DNA from 3 places in the Salinicoccus roseus genome. Region 3 is predicted to be linked to each of the others. Evidence: predicted binding sites of a transcription regulator. Region 3 holds the regulator's gene; each other region holds the start of a gene.

Region 1 (2,275 bases), on a different contig from region 3:
GGCGGCAGAAGCGGTCGGTCAGCGACTCGCTGGGTGTGCCATACACGCTGAAGAATATGTCATAGTCGTCAGTCCAATCGAACTGATACTGCTTCATCTCCTTCAGGATATCCATAGTGAACGCCTTGGCCTTGGGATTCTTTTCCCAATCCGGACCATGGAATACCGTCGCCGCTTCGTAAAGGCCGATGTAGCCCATGGACAGCGTGCAGCGCTCCCTGGTGAACACATCCATCACATCTTCGCCGGGTTCAAGCCGGATACCGAAGGCGCCGCTCTTATAGAGGATCGGGGCGTTGTCGCTGACTACCGATTTGAGGCGTTCGACCCTGCTCAGAAGTGCATCATGCATCAGCCACATCTTCTCATGGAAAATCTCCCAGAAAGCTTTCTTGTCTCCCCCTGATTCGATTGCTATCCGCGGTACATTGAGCGTGACGACACCCAGGTTTGCGCGTCCACTGTTGATGAAGGCGCCGGACGCATCCTGCCAGCTCGGGAGGAATGAACGGCAGCCCATCGGTGCCTTGAAATCACCGAGCAGCTCCACAGTCCTGTCATAGTTCAGGATATCCGGATACATCCGTTTCGCAGAGCATTCCAGGGCCAGCTGTTTGATGTCGTAATTCGGATCCTCCGGAAAGAAGTTGACACCCTTCCGGATGGAGAAGACCAATTTCGGGAAGATCGCTGTGAACTTCTGATCACCGATGCCTTCGATACGCGTATTGAGTATCGCACGCTGGATATACCTGCTGTATTTGTCGGTACCAAGGCCGAAACCGATTGTGACGAAAGGCGTCTGCCCATTTGACGTGTAGAGGGTATTGATCTCATACTCAAGACTTTGTATGGCATCTTTTATGTCCTTCTTCACACGCGCTTCCACATATGCTTCAATCTTGTCCTCCTGCACGTATTCCTGCGCTACAGCACGATGATGCGCTTCGTTCTTCTGTGCATATGCGCTCAATACCTCATCAATGCGATCGACCGTACACCCCCCATATTGGCTGCTGGAAACATTCGCGATGATCTGCACAATCTGTGCTGTTGCCGTCTGTATCGATTTCGGGGAGACCACTTTCGCATTGCCCATCTGGAAACCCTTCGCGAGCATTCCACGGATATCGATCAGGCAGCAGTTTGTCATCGGCTGGAAGGGGTGATAGTCAAGGTCATGAAAATGTATATCGCCTTCAGCGTGTGCTTTTGCGACATGTTCCGGCAGCATCCGCTCCAGTGCAAATGATTTGGCCACAACTCCGGCGGTGAGGTCCCTGAACGTGTTGAACGTCCTGCTGTCCTTGTTTGCGTTCTCATGCACAATCGATGGATCGAATTCCAGCAGCTGTACAATATCTTTATCCAATGTATACATATGACCACTCCAAACGCTATATATTGTGCTTCAACTAGAAAACTAACACAATATATGGTTTGTTTAATTATTTGGAATGCATTGTCTAATTTCCGACAAAAAGATATGAATGATTATTGAAATATTAAAAATACGCCTTCCCATCTGGGAGGCGTATTCCTATCAGGAGAATATCCTGTCTATCTTCTCGATCTCCGACTGTGTCAGTTCGACTTCCGCAGCTTTGGCGTTTGACCTGATCTGTTCACCATTCTTGGCCCCCGGGATGAGGACATCGACAGAAGGCCGGGTCAAATAGAAGGCCAGGACGATATGGGCGACTTCTTCCCCTTTTTCAGCCGCAATTCCCTTGAGCTGATCGACTTTCTTCAAGTTTTCCCTGAACTGGTCTTCCTTATAGAAAGGCAGGTTCGCCCGGAGATCCTCGAACTTCGTATTCTCGTCATATTTGCCTGCGAGGAGCCCTGCAGCCAGCGGGAAGTACGGAATGAAGGTAATCTGATGCTCTGCCGTATATTTCAGCAGATCTTCCTCAGCGGAACGGTCGAGCAGGTTGTACTGGCCCTGATAGACATCCACATGACCGTCCTTATCAGCTTCCTTCAGCTGTTCAAAGGAGAAGTTGGATACACCGATGGCGCGGATCTTGCCCGCTTCCTTCAATTCCGCAAGGGCCTGGATTGCTTCATCCTTTGGCGTCTCCTCATCCGGATAATGGATATAGAAGAGATCGATATAGTCCGTCTGCAGACGCTCTAGTGCTTCATTCACCGCCTGCTTGAGGAACTCGGGAGAATTGTCGAGGATCGTATTGCCATCTTCATCCACCCGATGGGCGGCCTTTGTCGCAACCACGACATCTCCGCGCCTGTATTCCTTCAATACCTCGCCAAT
Region 2 (2,275 bases), 1.1 Mb from region 3:
GAAGGAGAAATAGAAGACGACCGTGTAGAACTTCTCCCGGCTCCCGAGCACCCGGAGCACAGTATAGGCGCCAGCTGCCAGCAGGGCGCCGAGTACGCCGACCACGGCATACAGCGTCTCACTCGACATGGAGGGCTTGATGATGAAGATCGCGCCGATGAAGGCGATGATGATTGCGGCCATCTGATATTTCCGTATGTATTCCTTAAGGAATATGGCGCATAGTATTATGGTGAAGAAGGGGCTCAATTTGTTGAGGATGTCCGCATCGCTCAGAACCATCCTGTCGATTGCGAAAAAGTTGAGTAAGACTCCGAGTACACCGAAGGTCGAACGCAGCATGAGCAGCCCCTGGTTCTCCCTCCGGCCAAAAAGTTTCTCCCTGTAGTATAATGCGAGGGTGAGGGCGACGAGCATCGCCACAAAGTTCCTGAAGAATGCCTTTTGGACCGTCGGCAGATCTCCGCTGTATTTTACAAGCAGGGCCATCAGGCTGAACCCGAGGGATGAAATGAGAAGGGCGATGATGCCTTTCGTCGTATTGTTCATTTTAAGAAACAACTCCATGATAAAATTTTTGGTGAAATTTTTATTTCACAGTTATATGCAGAGAGAGTTTTACCAAAAAATTTTTGGTCGAATTTTTGCTATAGTATAACATACATATGATGCGACTTTGTCTATATTTAAGTGATATTATTCCCAATGAAATGTCTTATTATGCCATTGATAATTCTGTATGATTATGTCATTATAGAACGTGCAATACACATATATTGTGTGTAAATTTTCCGTAGGACACAATATATAGTGTTTACCTGCTTTAAGAAGCGTGTAAAGAGATAATAGATGCAACCATGATTGTCGGACGGGAGTTCGATTATTTTATTTTGCAGGAGAAGGAATGGGGAGGCGATGGCATGATGATTGCATTCTATTCCATGACGGGGAATACCAGGCGCTTCATCAGAAACGCGCAGGTGGCGGAGCAGTATGATACTTACGAAATCAATGCTTCAAACAGCAGCGAGCAGATCCGGGAACCCTTCATACTCGTTACCGGAACCTACGGGTTCGGCGGAGTACCCGATGAAGTGAAGACGTTTCTTGAAGTGAACCACGAATTGATGGTGGGTGTCGCCTCAAGCGGCAACCGGAATTGGGGGAACAACTTTGCACGTGCCGGAGAGCATATCAGTGACGAATACGGAGTACCATTGCTGATGAAGTTTGAGCTTCATGGAAACCAGAAAGACAGAGAAGAATTCATTGAAAAGGCAGGGGCTATGCATGAAAGTCTTGGACGAAAAGAAATACAACCATATTGAACTGAATAACGAAGTGACGAAGCGCGATGAAACAGGTTTTTATCAGCTGCATAAGGATCAGGAGGCACTGGCCGTCTTCATGGAGGAGGTCAAGGACAAGACCATCCATTTCGACAGCGAGCTCGAACGTCTGCACTACCTAGTGGACAACGATTTCTACTATGACCTGTTTGCGGAGTATTCCGATGAGGATGTGATGGACATCGTCACATACGCGGACAGCATCCCATTCCAGTTCAAGAGCTATATGGCAGCAAGCAAGTTCTTCAAGGACTATACATTGAAGACGAACGACAAGAAGCAGTACCTCGAGGACTACAAGCAGCACGTGGTCATCGTGAGCCTCTACCTGGCCAAGGGCAACAAGGAACAGGCCAAACGCTTCATCCTGTCGATGATCGAACAGCGCTACCAGCCTGCGACACCGACATTCCTGAATGCAGGACGCGCACGCCGCGGCGAAATGGTCTCCTGCTTCCTGCTTGAAGTCGATGACAGCCTGAATTCAATCAACTACATCGATTCCACAGCCAAACAGCTTTCCAAGATCGGTGGCGGGGTTGCAATCAACCTGTCGAAACTGCGTGCCCGTGGCGAAGCGATAAAAGGCATTGAAGGCGTAGCGAAAGGTGTACTGCCGGTCGCCAAGGCGCTTGAAGGCGGATTCGGCTATGCCGATCAGCTGGGCCAAAGACCCGGTGCCGGTGCTGTCTACTTGAACATCTTCCACTATGACCTTCCGGAATTCCTGGATACGAAGAAAGTGAATGCGGATGAAGATATCCGCCTTGCGACGATTTCCACTGGACTCGTCGTGCCATCCAAGTTCTTCGACCTGGCCAAAAACAACGATCCGTTCTATCTGTTCGCACCGCATACGGTCGAACGCGAATACGGCCAGTCTCTGGATGATATGAATCTCGACGAGATGTACGATGAACTCGTCG
Region 3 (2,275 bases):
GCGAAGTTCAGATCACCAATGAAAGAAACCCTGAAAACCTGCCGTGGGAATCCATGGGTGTAGATCTTGTCATAGAGGCGACAGGTGCATTCAATCACGGCGACAAAGCCATAGCCCATGTCAAGGCGGGCGCAAAGAAAGTACTGCTTACTGCACCGGCCAAAGGCGGAGATGTGCAGACGGTCGTACTCGGCGTCAATGATGAGGCCCTCGACCTCAATACATATGATGTGTTTTCAAATGCTTCATGTACGACAAACTGTCTGGCGCCCGTCGCAAAGGTGCTCGATGATGAGTACGGCATAAACAACGGCCTTATGACTACGGTCCATGCCTATACAAATGATCAGAAGAACATCGATAACCCCCACAAGGACCTGAGAAGGGCGCGGTCTTGCGCAGATAACATCATCCCGACTTCGACCGGAGCGGCAAAGGCACTTGGCGTCGTGTTGCCACAACTGAACGGCAAGCTCCATGGTCTGGCGCTCCGTGTACCTGTCTCCAATGTTTCCCTCGTGGACCTGGTGGTGGACCTGGACAAGCCGGTCACCAAAGAGGAACTCAATGCAACATTTGAAAAGTATGCACAAGGCGAGCTCAAAGGTATACTCGGTGTCACAGACGCGCCGCTCGTCTCGAGCGACTTCAATACTGACAGCAGAAGCTCCATCATCGATTCCTCCCTCACCATGGTCATGGATGACAGGAAGGTGAAGGTGCTTGCGTGGTACGACAACGAGTGGGGCTACTCCACACGTGTCGTCGAACTTGCTGAAAAGATCGTTTCGGAAATATAAATGTTTTTTTAAAGAAGAAACTTCTGTTTCTTCTTTTTTTATTCCTGATATATTATAATGGTATACTAATCCCTGGAAGTGAGGTGGTCATATGAGATGTCCAAACTGCCAGCATACGAGTTCCAGAGTGGTCGATTCCAGGCATACGGATGAGCTGTCCGCCATCCGCAGACGCAGGGAATGTGAGGAGTGCGGTTTCAGGTTCACCACTTTTGAACGCATGGAACTGTCTCCACTCGTCGTAGTAAAAAAAGATGGCAACCGAGAAGTCTTCAGTCGGGACAAGCTCATGGACGGACTGCTTAGAGCATGTGAGAAGCGTCCGATCCCATACGAAGCATTGGAAAAAACGACTGCACGCATAGAATCTGCGCTCAGAAACCTGAACAAGCCAGAGATATCAAGCAATGAAATTGGTGAATTTGTGATGAAGGAATTGATTACACTGGACCAGGTGGCCTATGTCAGGTTCGCTTCGGTCTATAAGGAATTCAAGGATATCGACCAGTTGATGGATACACTGAAGCACCTCGCCAAAGGCAGGGATGATGATGAACTTCAATGAACGTCTGAAACCGAATACCGAGTTCATGATCTATAACCCCTCCGATTTTGAAAAGTCCCACCTGAATGTGCTGAATGAACTCTATCTCCCCCTCATCCATCAGGATGCTGCGATGGCATACATCTATCTGCAGGAGTCCTCCCTGCATCACGGGACGCTCGAGATCAGGTTCCATAAGGAGATCATGGATGAACTGAACATGCCCCTGTCCACATTTTCTGCGCTTCTGGAGAAATTGGAGGGCATCGGCCTCATAAGGACCTTCGTCTCCAATGAGGAGCACGATGACCTGTTCATCTATGAACTGCTACTTCCGCTTACCCCGGAAGACTTCTTCAAGGATCCCATGCTGAGCCTTTACCTGTACAGTCATATCGGTCCGAATGCATACAAGAAGAAGAAGGAGCGGCTGACATATCCGATGAAGCCGAAGAACATCACCGAGGTGACGCGGAAGTTCACTGAAGTGTTCCAGGCAGGGAGCGGCGAAGGATTCACCGTACCCGATGCCTCATTCAAGAGGGAGAATGTCTCCGCCGGGTCGAACCTTGATATCGAAGACTTCGACTTCGATGTACTCTTCACACACTTGAAGGGCACGAAGATCGACAGGTCCTTCTTCACAAGGGAAGTCAGGATGCTGATTGTGAAGTTGAGTGTGCTATTCAACCTGAATGCATATGATGTGAAACAGATCCTGCTGTCATCGACGACACAATATGCCGGCATCGACATGGAGCAGCTGAAATACGAGGCGAGAAGGTACTATCAGAAGGAGAGCCGGGGGAAACTCCCGGCGATATCAAAACCCCAGGTGGCGGAGAGGGAGACGGAGCAGGATTCCTATATCGACCGGCTCGAGTCGATCAGTCCGCTTGATAGGCTGAACGACATCAGGAACAATCAGCCA

What was found. Region 3 encodes NrdR, which represses ribonucleotide reductase genes. Its sites were predicted from a motif close to AACACNATATATNGTGTT; they were not measured.
Region 1: nrdD (anaerobic ribonucleoside-triphosphate reductase) is a predicted target of NrdR. The motif match lies at 1,394-1,411, and genes of this name have one in related genera.
Region 2: nrdI (class Ib ribonucleoside-diphosphate reductase assembly flavoprotein NrdI) is a predicted target of NrdR. The motif match lies at 798-815, and genes of this name have one in related genera.

The regions. Positions count from the first base shown of each region.
Region 1 is NZ_RKQJ01000004.1:199,501-201,775, forward strand. It holds gene nrdD (anaerobic ribonucleoside-triphosphate reductase) at 1-1,381, opposite strand, end outside; gene EDC33_RS12040 (aldo/keto reductase) at 1,544-2,275, opposite strand, start outside.
Region 2 is NZ_RKQJ01000001.1:1,287,869-1,290,143, reverse strand. It holds gene EDC33_RS06555 (DMT family transporter) at 1-549, opposite strand, end outside; gene nrdI (class Ib ribonucleoside-diphosphate reductase assembly flavoprotein NrdI) at 921-1,328, shown strand; gene nrdE (class 1b ribonucleoside-diphosphate reductase subunit alpha) at 1,291-2,275, shown strand, end outside.
Region 3 is NZ_RKQJ01000001.1:179,364-181,638, forward strand. It holds gene EDC33_RS01035 (glyceraldehyde-3-phosphate dehydrogenase) at 1-800, shown strand, start outside; gene nrdR (transcriptional regulator NrdR) at 892-1,365, shown strand; gene EDC33_RS01045 (replication initiation and membrane attachment family protein) at 1,352-2,275, shown strand, end outside.